Regions from separate parts of the Pseudomonas sp. S2_C11 genome, predicted to be linked through region 2. Evidence: riboswitches for the same ligand, from Rfam matches in the RefSeq annotation. Region 2 holds a riboswitch; each other region holds the start of a gene.
The links. Region 2 has a riboswitch for cobalamin ahead of cobW (cobalamin biosynthesis protein CobW). Riboswitches for the same ligand answer to the same signal wherever they lie in the genome.
Positions count from the first base shown of each region.

Region 1: it holds a riboswitch for cobalamin, as region 2 does, so the genes downstream of both, cobO (cob(I)yrinic acid a,c-diamide adenosyltransferase) here and cobW (cobalamin biosynthesis protein CobW) in region 2, are expected to answer to the same signal.
Region 3: it holds a riboswitch for cobalamin, as region 2 does, so the genes downstream of both, AB4N48_RS09130 (ABC transporter substrate-binding protein) here and cobW (cobalamin biosynthesis protein CobW) in region 2, are expected to answer to the same signal.

Region 1 covers NZ_CP162765.1:3,610,535-3,614,540, reverse strand. Annotated here, with positions in the region: gene AB4N48_RS16305 (PQQ-dependent sugar dehydrogenase) at 1-1,313, opposite strand, end outside; gene AB4N48_RS16300 (hypothetical protein) at 1,380-1,964, opposite strand; cobalamin riboswitch at 2,127-2,356, shown strand; gene cobO (cob(I)yrinic acid a,c-diamide adenosyltransferase) at 2,439-3,050, shown strand; gene AB4N48_RS16290 (cobyrinate a,c-diamide synthase) at 3,047-4,006, shown strand, end outside.
Region 2 covers NZ_CP162765.1:2,657,601-2,661,606, forward strand. Annotated here, with positions in the region: gene cobN (cobaltochelatase subunit CobN) at 1-1,739, opposite strand, end outside; gene cobW (cobalamin biosynthesis protein CobW) at 1,743-2,807, opposite strand; cobalamin riboswitch at 2,907-3,118, opposite strand.
Region 3 covers NZ_CP162765.1:1,973,321-1,977,326, forward strand. Annotated here, with positions in the region: partial or broken gene AB4N48_RS09120 (ABC transporter ATP-binding protein) at 1-521, opposite strand, end outside; gene AB4N48_RS09125 (FecCD family ABC transporter permease) at 614-1,630, opposite strand; gene AB4N48_RS09130 (ABC transporter substrate-binding protein) at 1,627-2,640, opposite strand; cobalamin riboswitch at 2,780-2,971, opposite strand; gene AB4N48_RS09135 (ParD-like family protein) at 3,181-3,408, shown strand; gene map (type I methionyl aminopeptidase) at 3,405-4,006, shown strand, end outside.

The DNA of each region.
Region 1 (4,006 bases), 950 kb from region 2:
TACTTGCTGGCAGAAACGCGCCACACCTTGTTGCCCACATCATCCGCCACCAGCAAGCCACCTTGCTGATCGATGACCACGCCAACTGGGCGGCCCAGCGCATTGTCGTCCTTGTCGAGGAAACCGGTCAGCACATCCACCGGCTGCCCGGTCGGTTTGCCGCCAGTGAACGGTACGAAAATCACCTTGTAGCCACTGTGCGGTTTGCGGTTCCACGAGCCGTGTTGGCCAATGAATGCGCCTTCCTTGAATTGCGCCGGCAAGCGGTTGCCCTCGGCGAAGGTCAGGCCCAGCGAAGCGGTGTGCGGACCGACCGCGTAATCCGGAGCGATGGCCTTGGCCACCAGATCAGGATTCTGCGGTTTGACCCGCACATCGACGTGCTGGCCGTAGTAGCTGAACGGCCAGCCATAGAAGCCGCCGTCCTTGACCGAGGTGATGTAGTCCGGCACCAGATCGCTGCCGATTTCGTCACGCTCGTTGACTGCTGTCCACAATGCGCCGCTGGTAGGTTCCCAGGCGAGGCCGTTGGGGTTGCGGATACCCGAGGCGAAGATCCGGTGATTGCCGGTCGCACGATCCACTTTCCAGATCGCCGCGCGGCCTTCTTCCTGATCCAGACCGTTTTCGCCGACGTTACTGTTCGAGCCGACGGTGACGTAGAGCTTGTTGCCGTCCTTGCTGGCGATGACGTTTTTGGTCCAGTGGTGATTCAGCGTGCCGCCGGGCAAGTCGACGACTTTGATCGGTTGGGTCTTGATCTCGGTGGCGCCCGGCTCGTAGTTGAAGCGCAGCAGGCGGTCGGTGTCGGCAACGTACAAATCGTTGCCGACCAGCGTCATGCCAAACGGCGAATTGAGGTTCTGCAGGAACACCGTGCGGGTTTCTGCGACGCCGTCGTGGTCGGCATCACGCAGCAGGGTGATGCGGTTCGGGCTGGGCACGCCGGCGCCGGCCTTGCCCATGACTTTCTTCATCACCCAGCCACGAATGCCTTTGCTGTCATCGGGCTTGGGCGGCGCATTGGTCTCCGCCACCAGCACATCGCCGTTGGGCAGCACGTAGAGCCAGCGCGGGTGATCAAGGCCTTCGGCAAACGCGGCGACCTGGGTGCCGGCCGCTGCGGTCGGTTTCGCGCCTTCCGGCCAGCCCACCGCCGGGGCGATGTTGACTGTCGGGATCAGCGTCTTGTTCGGTTCGGGCAGTTTCGGTGACGGGCCGGTGCCGTCGGAGACTTGCAGGCTGGAGGTTTCACCGCAGGCGGCGAGCCCGCCAGCGACGGCGATGATAAGAGCGAGTTGGGCCTTGCGCATTGCTGATCTTCCCTATGAATGCATTCCTAAACATAGAGGAGGGCGCAGGCCCGATGGTTCAACTGCTCAACCGCGGGCTTCCTTGAACAGCATGGCGATGCCCGGATGATAGTTGCCCGCGTCGCTGTGCAATTTGCGATAGGCGTAGGGGAAATACCAGGCCACGGCGCAGGTGTGTTCCTTTTGCAGGTCGTCTACCATGTCCTGCAATTCTTCGGGGCTGGCGCTGTGCTGAGGTTTTTGCGGAGCAACAAAGAGGCAGCCGAGCTTGAGATCGCTGGCGTAACTGATGCGCTTGGCATCGGCGGTGACGTCGAGCAGTGCCTGGGTCAGGTTGAGGTTGTTGACCCGTGGCCAGCGTTGCGTGGCCTGAATGAACGCGCGGTCTTCGGCGCCGGCAATCAGCAGGTCGGCGCGAGCATTGCGTTCGCCTTCTTCGTTCTGTTTGCGCGTGGCCGTGTCGTTCAGCGTGACCATTTCAGCCATCCACGCCGCTGCCGAGAGCAGGCCGAGATTGGCTTTCTCGTCGTGCCAATATGGCGTTTCGTTGTCGCCGCGTACGGTGTTGTAGCGATCGATACAGTCAAACCAGCGTTCCAGCACCGGGCGCAGAAATTCCAGGCGCGGGTTGCTGATGATCATGCCTTGCATCGTCGTCATCCTTATTGTTGTAGTGGGCTTTTCGGGAAAAGCATGGCTCTTTGATATCACTTGTCGCAGTCTGGCACAAGATTGCCGCTGCACAATGGATCAACGGCAGTTATTCGCGCGCAAAGCGCCTCTTCAATTGACGCTCCACCCCCAACCCTCTAACCTTCGCCGCTTGTTTCAGGTGCTCTGTGGCCCAGCGTCGACAGAGTGAAACAGGGAAGCCGGTGAGGGTGGTCTTCGAGCGAAGCCACGACGATCCCGGCGCTGCCCCCGCAACGGTAAATGAGTGAAAACTGCGCCTTGAGCCACTGCCTCGAAAGAAGCGGGAAGGCGCGCAGTCCGGCGAAACGCCGCTCATGAGCCCGGAGACCGGCCTGATCCATCTCAGCGGCATCACGGTGGGCGATGCCAGGCTTTTTGCCGTCTATTCTTTTGCCTGCCCGCCGTTATCCAGCCTCAACGGAGAGCTCCCCCATGACTGATTCCCCCGAGCGTGACGAACGCCATCTGGCGCGCATGCAGCGCAAGAAGGCCGTGATCGACGAACGCATTGCCAACTCGCCCGACGAATGTGGCCTGGTGCTGGTGCTGACCGGCAACGGCAAAGGCAAGAGCAGCTCGGCATTCGGCATGCTCGCCCGCGCGATGGGCCACGGCATGCAGTGCGGCGTGGTGCAGTTCATCAAGGGCCGCAACAGCACTGGCGAAGAATTGTTTTTCCGCCGCTTCCCCGAGCAGGTGCGTTTCCACGTCATGGGCGAAGGCTTCACCTGGGAAACCCAGGATCGTCAGCGCGACATCGCCGCTGCGACCGCCGCTTGGGAAGTCTCGCGCGAATTGTTGCGCGACCCTTCGATCGGTCTGGTGGTGCTCGATGAATTGAACATCGCCCTCAAGCACGGCTACCTCGATCTCGATCAGGTGCTCAGCGATCTGCAAGCGCGCCCGCCGATGCAGCACGTGGTTGTCACCGGGCGCGGCGCCAAGCCGGAAATGATCGAGATGGGCGACACGGTCACCGAGATGGGCATGCTCAAGCACGCCTTTCAGGCCGGGATCAAAGCGCAGAAAGGCGTCGAACTTTGAAGCAACCACGTCACTGCCCGGCGGTGTTGATCGCCGCGCCGGCCTCCGGTCAGGGCAAGACCACCGTCACCGCCGCACTCGCCCGTTTGCATCGCAACCAAGGGCGCAAGGTGCGCGTGTTCAAATGCGGTCCGGACTTTCTCGACCCGATGATCCTCGAGCGCGCGAGCGGTGCGCCGGTGTATCAACTGGACATGTGGATGGTCGGCGAGCAGGAAAGTCGCCGGCTGTTGTGGGAAGCCGCCGCCGAGGCTGACCTGATTCTGATCGAGGGCGTGATGGGCCTTTTCGACGGCACGCCATCCAGCGCTGATCTGGCGCGCCACTTCGGTGTGCCGGTGCTCGGCGTGATCGATGGCACCGCCATGGCGCAGACCTTTGGCGCCTTGGCGCTGGGCCTGGCCAAGTATCAGCCGGACTTGCCGTTCGCTGGCGTGCTGGCCAACCGCGTCGGCACCTTGCGCCATGCGCAATTACTCGAAGGCAGCCTCACCGAAGGTCTGCGCTGGTACGGTGCGCTGTCCCGCGAAACCGGTATCGAATTGCCGAGCCGCCACCTCGGCCTGGTTCAGGCCAGCGAATTGAATGATCTGGATCTGCGCCTCGACGCGGCCGCCGATGCGCTGGCCAGCAGTTGCGAGGTCGCGCTGCCACCGGCCGTTGAATTCGCCGGGCCTGACGTCATCGCCGCCGAGCCTCTATTAAAAGGTGTGCGCATCGCCGTTGCCCGCGATGAAGCCTTTGCCTTCACCTATGGCGCCAGTCTCGATCTGCTGCGGGCGATGGGCGCCGAATTGCGCTTCTTCTCGCCGATTCGCGACACCCGATTGCCCGAGGCGGACAGCCTGTATCTGCCGGGCGGCTATCCAGAGCTGCATCACGTCGCGCTGGCGCAAAACGCCTCAATGCTGGCGGCGATCCGCGCGCACCATGCGGCGGGCAAGCCGTTGCTCGCC
Region 2 (4,006 bases):
GGCAACGGCCCGAGCAATGCGTCGGGCCAGCAGTTTTCCGACAGCCCAACACCTTTGCCCGGCAGCCATTCGAGATTGCCGTGCTTGCCGACGTGGATCACGCCGTGGGCGCCGTAGGTGTTGCGCAACCAGAAATAGAACGCCAGATAGCCGTGCGGCGGGACCAGATCCGGGTCGTGATACACCGCGCTCGGATCGACCTGATAACCCCGGGCCGGCTGAATGCCGACAAAGGTCAGACCGAAGCGCAGACCGGCGATCATCAGGCGACCGTCGCGGCACATCGGATCATTGTGTGGCGATCCCCAACGCTCGACTACCGCCGCGCGATTCGCCTCCGGCAACGCGTTGAACATTGCCAGGTAATCGTCCATCGCCAGGCTCTGCTGGCACGGGCGCAGGTCGAGACTGTCGAGGTCGTTGCTGACACCACCGAGCAATTGCTGGATCAGCTCGGTGCCGCTATCGGGCAACTCGGCCGTGACTGGATAACCCTCTTCGCGCAAAGCGCGCAGGATGTTCAGCGCCGCCGCCGGGGTATCGAGGCCGACACCGTTGCCGATGCGGCCGTCGCGGGTCGGGTAGTTGGCGAGGATCAGCGCGATGCGTTTTTCGCCATTGGGCACCCGCCCCAGAGCAATCCAGCGCCGCGCCAGTTCGGCGACGAAATCCATGCGTTCAGGTTGGGCGCGATAACAGACCACATCGGACTGGCTGCGCTCGCTGCGCCAGGCCAGATCCTTGAAGCTGATCGGGCGGCTGATGATGCGTCCGTCAAGTTCGGGCAAAGCAATGTGCATCGCCAGATCGCGCGGCCCGAGGCCCTGCTCGCTGTCGCGCCAGCCAGGCTCGTTGTCCTGGGCGCAGATCGCTTGAATCACCGGGATGTTGCGGCGAAACGGGCGCAGATGCGGCGCCTCGGGACTCGATTGGGCAAAACCGGTGGTGTTGAGAATCACCCCCGCCTCGACTTCATCCAGCCAGTCCTCGACCACCGACAAGCAACCGGGTTCTTTCAGACTGGCCACCGCGATCGGCAGCGGATTGAGCCCGGCTGCCTGCAAACGCTGACAGAACACATCGATGAACGCCGTGTTCGCCGCCTGCAAATGCGAGCGATAAAACAACAGCGCCGCCACCGGTTGACCGGGCAGCCATTCGGCTTGCCAGTCACTCAGGGCAGCGCTGTTTTTCTGTGGGTGATAAATCGCCGTGCGCGGCAGGGTTTGCGGCTCGTTCCACGGGTAATCGCGGGCGAACCATTGGTCGCCCAGACAACGGAAGAAATCCAGCGCATTGCCCATGCCGCCCTGACGCAGGAATTGCCAGAGTCGATCGCGCACGTCGGCGCTGACCGTGCTCAAGTCACTGAGCTCGGGGTCCGGGCGGTCATCGCCGGGCACCAGAATCAGTTGCACGCCGCGTTCGGACAACTCGACCAGCCGCTCGACACCGTAGCGCCAATAGGCAATGCCGCCATGCAGGGAGATCAGAATGACCTTGGCGTGGCGCAGCACTTCGTCGACATACAGATCGACCGAGGCATGATTCTGCACCTGCATCGGGTTGGCCAGACGCAGGCTCGGATAGTCATCGGGCAGTTGCTGCGCAGCCTCCGCGAGCAGCGCCAGGCTGGAATCGCCGCTGCACAGGATCACCAGCTCGGCGGGGGTTTGTCCGAGGTCGGCAATGTTGTCATCCGAGACGAATCCGCCGGGCTGGGTCCTGAGCAGGTGCATGGCTTAAACGCTGAGCGCAGCGCGCAATTGCGCTTCGAGTTGTGCCGCATCAAGCTCCTGACCGATCAGCACCAGACGCGTGACGCGCGCTTCTTCGGCGCCCCACTGACGGTCGAAATGCTTATCGAAACGCGTGCCCACGCCCTGGATCAACAGGCGCATCGGCTTGTTCGGAATCGCCGCGAAGCCTTTGACCCGCAGGATGCCGTGCTGCACCACCAGTTGCGTCAGCGCGTCGAGCAGCAAGCTTTCGTCGGCTTGCGGCAATTCGATGGAGATCGAATCGAAGGCGTCGTGATCGTGGTCGTCGTCATCACCGTCGTGATGGTGATCGTGGTGACTGTGGCGGCTGTCGATATGCTCCTCAGAGCCGGCGCCGAGGCCGATCAGCACGTCCAGCGGCAGGCGGCCATTGCTGGCTTCGATGATTTTTACCGCTGGCGGCAGCTCTTCGGCGACTTCAGCACGCACGCGAGCCAGATCTTCCGCGCTGGTCTGGTCGGCTTTGTTGAGGATGACCAGGTCAGCACTGGCCAGTTGATCGGCGAACAACTCGTGCAGCGGCGACTCGTGATCAAGGTTCGGATCGAGTTTGCGCTGGGCATCGACCTGATCCGGGAACGCGGCGAAGGTGCCAGCAGCGACGGCCGGGCTGTCGACCACGGTGATGACTGCATCGACGGTGCAGGCACTGCGAATTTCCGGCCACTGGAAGGCTTGCACCAACGGCTTGGGCAGAGCCAGGCCGGAGGTTTCGATGAGAATGTGATCAAGGTCACCGCGACGGGCGACCAGTTCGCGCATCACCGGGAAGAATTCTTCCTGCACCGTGCAGCAAAGGCAGCCGTTGGCCAGCTCATAAACGCGGCCGCTGGCCTCTTCTTCGGTGCAGCCGATGGTGCATTGCTTGAGGATTTCACCGTCGATGCCCAGCTCGCCAAACTCGTTGACGATCACCGCGATGCGCCGGCCCTGAGCGTTATCGAGCATGTGCCGCAGCAGCGTGGTTTTGCCCGAACCGAGGAAACCGGTGACGATGGTGACGGGGAGTTTGGCCAGTGTTTTCATCGGTATGCCCTTTGGCAAGCGGCGGGCATACGGGACGAGAACCGGCAGCGCGCATGCACGCCGGAAGCATTCGCCACCGGATCACCCCGCCCGGTTGTAGTGAGAATCTGTGACGAGGCAGGTCTCCTGGCTGACGGCGTTCAGGCGTTGGGCCTGGCGTCCATTGCGCCTTCCCGCTGGCTCATCGGTTGAGCTGGCAGTGGCGTGGCAACGAACATCACCGTTCACAGTTGCGGGGGCAGCCGCGGCTTTGACCGCGTTCCCTTCTTAGCTTCGGCGAGTGCCGAAGAACCTCGAAAGCGCAAGGCTACGCATGGGTCCGTCGTGGGTCAATGGTCGGTGAGTCTGAAACTGGGGGTATATCCGTTGCTGCGGTAACGGCTTCTTATGGTTTCGCTCTTACAGCGAGTCCCTTTTTCAAACGCCAAAAAGGAACCAAAAGGCTTTGCCCCGGCGTACGGCCCGCTCGCTGGGGCTCGGGGTACCTTCGTTACGGGACCGATCCGGGCGCAGCGGCTACGGTTTGCTTCGCTGCACCTCCTTCCGCTGTGTACGACTGCGTCGTACGGTCGCTGCGCTCCCACCCCCGGATCGATCCCGTAACGAAGCCTGCCGAAGGGGCAAAAGATCAAAAGCCAGAGCAAAAGCAAAGGCAAAGGCAAAAGCAAAAGATCGCAGCCTTCGGCAGCTCCTACAGTTGGATCGCGCACCAGCTCAAGAACAGGTCGGCTGTCAGGCCGCCTTCGCGAGCAGGCTCGCTCCCACAAAAGCAAAAGCAAAGCAGCGCAGCTGCCCGCGGCGAAGCCGCCCCACTCAACAATGAGCGTTAGCTCGGGTGCTCTTGATCTTGATCCACCGGCGACGTCGGAAGGCTGAGTGGAGGGATTGATCCGGGCGTGGGAGCGCAGCGACCGTACGACGCAGTCGTACACAGCGAGTGTAGGTGCAGCGAAGCAAACCGGAGCCGCTGCGCCAGGATCAGTCCCGGAGCGAAGGAACCCGAGCCTGCGAGGGCCGAACGTAGGAGCAAGCCTTTTTGGGTGCTTTTTCGGCGTTTGGAAAAAGTGCCTCGCCGTAAGGGCGAAACCGTAATCAGCAACACCCGCAGCAACGGATATACACACAAAAACATCAGAAAAATCCCCCACTGCAGCACCGAAAACTCCCCGGAAATTGACTAAAAACCCAAACCCATGTTC
Region 3 (4,006 bases), 680 kb from region 2:
AGGCGATCGCACTTGAGCGCCTGATTGAGATCGTGCAGGGCGATCAGCGTAGTCACCGGCAGTGCGCGCACCACTTGCAGAATGCTCAACTGATGCTGGATGTCGAGGTGGTTGGCCGGCTCGTCGAGCAGCAGGATCTGCGGGCGCTGCGCCAGTGCGCGGGCGATGTGCACGCGCTGGCGTTCCCCGCCGGAGAGGCTGCGCCAGAGGCGGTTGCGCAGGTGCACGGCGTCGACGTCGACCAGCGCTTGCTCGACGATGGCGTCATCGGCCGGCGACCACGGTTGCAGCGCCGACAACCACGGCGTCCGCCCCAGCGCCACCGCGTCGAACACGCGAATGCCATCGTCGGTATCGGCCTGTTGCTCAACCACCGCCAGCGTCTGCGCGATGCTGCGCCGCGACATCTTGCGCAGCGTCCGACCGTCGAGCTGCACCCGACCCGCGCTCGGTTCGCGCAGGCCGGCGAGCAGTTTCAGCAGCGTGGATTTACCCGAACCGTTCGGCCCGACAATGCCCAGGGTCTCGCCGCGCTCAACGTCGAGGCTGACACCGTTGAGCAACTCGGCACCGCGCACTTTGAAGCCCACATCAGCACAACTCAAAACCGTGTTCATCGCGCCGATCTCCGGCCCACCAGAATCAGCGCGAACACCGGTGCGCCGACCAGCGCAGTGATCACGCCGACCGGGATCACCTGACCCTTGATCAGGGTGCGTGACAGCACATCGGCGGCGATCAGAAACACTGCGCCGCCCAACGCACTGGCCGGCAGCAGACGGGCATGGCCGGTGCCGAGCAACAACCGCGCGGCATGGGGAATCACCAGACCGACAAAGCCGATCGAGCCGACAATCGACACCATCACCGCCGTCACCAGCGCGGCGCAGCCAATCAACAGAATTTGCACACGTCGCACTGGAATGCCGAGAGACGCCGCCGAGTCCGCACCAAAGGTGAACGCATCCAGCGCCCGGCGATGCCACAGACAAACAACCAACCCCAACACCGCCACCGGCACCGCCAGCCCCACCGACGGCCAGCGCACGCCGCCGAGATTGCCCAACAGCCAGAACATGATCCCGCGCGCCTGTTCCGAGCTGGCCGAGCGGGTGATCAGAAAAGCGGTGAGGGCGTTGAACAGCTGCGAGCCGGCAATCCCGGCCAGAATGATCTGCCCGGTGCCGCTGGCCGAGCCGCTGACTCGCGCCAACAGGATCACCAGTGCGAAAGCGGTCACCGCGCCGGCAAAAGCACCGACCGACAATGAAATCGCCCCGGCACCGACGCCGAGCAGGGCGACCATCACCGCGCCGGTCGAGGCGCCAGCAGAAATTCCCAGCAGATACGGATCGGCCAACGGATTGCGCAGCAGCGATTGCAGGATTACGCCACAGGTCGCCAGACCGGCGCCGCAGGCCGCCGCGACCAGCGCGCGGGTCAGGCGATAGTTCCAGACAATGCCTTCGTCGATCGGGTCGAGCACATAACCGGCGCCCCACAGCTTGTTCGCCAGCACCTGCAACACCACGCTCGGCTCGATCGAAGTCTCGCCAATGGCCACGCCGCCGATCAGCGCGACCGACAGCGTCAACAGCACCAGCAGCAAACGGATCAGGCGTCTGCTCATGGCGACAGGTCGTAGCCGTTGATGGCGCTGGCCAGTTGTTCGAGGCCGTCGAAGGTGCGCAGGCTGGCCTGCATGGCCATGGCGTCAAGGATGATGATGCGGTTGTGCTTGACCGCATCCATGTTGCGCGTCACCGGATCACTGCGCAGGAAGGCGAGTTTCTTCTGATAGTCGTCCGCCGGGAAACGCCGACGATCCATGCGCGCGATCACCAGAAACGTCGGGTTGGCCTTGGCGATGGTTTCCCAGCCGACGGTTGGCCATTCTTCATCCGACTCGACGACGTTGCGCACGCCGAGGGTGCTGAGCATGAAATCGGGAACGCCTTTGTGCCCGGCCACGAAAGGCTCGATGTCCATCTCGGCGCTGGAGAACCACACCAGGGCGCTGACGTCTTTGCGCTGCTGCTTTTTCGCGGTGGCGATCGACTGCGCGAGGCTGGCTTTGAGCTGCTCATTGAGCTGCTCGCCACGCGCCTGCACGTCGAAAATCGCCGCCAGTTGGCTCACGCTTTTGTAGATGCTGTCGATGCGAAACGGTGCCAGCCGCGTCCCGTCCGAACCAACGAGGTTGTCCTTGGCTTCGCAATCGGAGGGCAGCAGATAGGTCGGAATCTTCAGTTCATGAAACTGCTCGCGGGTGCCGACCGCGCCTTGCGGGCCGACCATCCATTCCAGCTCGACGGCAACCAGCTCCGGGCGTTTGGCGATCACCGCTTCGAAACTCGGCTCGTTGTCGGCGAGGCGCTCGATCCTGTCGTTCTGTGCTTTGTATGTGCCCAGCACATCGTTGAACCACAGCGAAGTGCCGACGACTTTGTCGCCCAGGCCCAAGGCATAGAGCATTTCCGTGCCGGCCTGGCCGATGGTAACCGTGCGCGCAGGCGCGTGCTGAAAGGTCAGGCTGCTGCCACAGTTTTCGACGGTCAGCGGATACGCAGTCGGCGCCGCTTGCGCCAGGGGGCAAAGATTCAGAGTGGTGAGCAGGGTGGCAACGCGGGGCAGCAGCATGGGGCAGTCTCCAAGGGAACCGTACGGGAGCGGGCGGGTACGGTTGGAAACACACCTCGGGCGCGGTCGTGGAAACTGCGCAAGGCCGGCACGGGGAAAATGCGCACGGCACGATGTCCTTCCCGGACACCCCGCCGGTTAGTCAGTCGCTGTGCCGGCAGGTCTCCTGACTGATGCGTCATTGCCACGCTCCGGCCTTCCCGGGATTCACCCAGTGGCAGTCGAGGAGCAGGCTCGGCACCTACAGTTGCGGGGGCAGTTCCGATTGATGCGTGGAGCACCTCGGATTCCCTATTAATTCCGTGTGGAAACCGGCGCGGGCATGGTAGTCGATCAGGCCGCTGATGGGGAGCCGAATCTGCTTTGGTAGGAGCTGCCAAAGGCTGCGATCTTTTGATCTGGTCTTTAACGGGCAAGATCAAAAGATCGCAGCCTTCGGCAGCTCCTACACGGGTGCGTGTTTGCGTGGCGAAGCGTTTGCAATCCGAGGGTAAGCTTGGCTAATATACGTTCCATATACACATCGTATCGGATTCATATATGGGCATCGTAAAAATCTCAGAGGACATGCACGAGAACCTGCGTATCTCCAGCAACGCCCTCAGCCGCTCGATCAACGCGCAGGCCGAGCACTGGATGCGCATCGGCATGCTCGCCGAGCTGCATCCCAATCTCGACCACAGCGCCATTTGCCGCCTGCTGATCCGCGCCGAACAGAATGGTGGGCTGGATCTGCAACAACTGACTCAGGAAGCCGTCAGCGCATGAGAAACCAGATCAAGATCAACACCCCGGCCGACATCGAAAAATCCCGCGCCGCCGGCAAACTCGCCGCTGAAGTGCTGGCAATGCTGGTGCCGCATGTGAAGGCTGGCGTGACCACCGATGAGCTGGATCGACTGTGCAACGATTACATCGTCAATGTGCAGAAGGCGGTGCCAGCCAATGTCGGTTATCACGGCTTTCCGAAAACCGTCTGCGCGTCGGTCAACGATGTGGTGTGCCACGGGATTCCATCGGGTACGCCATTGAAAGACGGCGACATCGTCAACCTCGACATCGCGGTGATCAAGGACGGCTGGTTCGGCGATACCAGTCGCATGTATGTGGTGGGCGAGGCGACTCCCGAAGCGCAGCACCTGATCAAGACCACCTACGAAGCCATGTGCGCAGGCATCCGTGCAGTGAAGCCGGGCGCAACGCTGGGCGATATCGGTTATGCGATCCAGAGCCTGGCCGAGGCGGAGGGCTTTAGCGTGGTACGCGAATACTGCGGCCACGGCATCGGCAAGGTCTATCACGACGAACCGCAGATCCTGCATTACGGCTTTCCCAATCAAGGGCTGAAGCTCAAGGCCGGAATGAT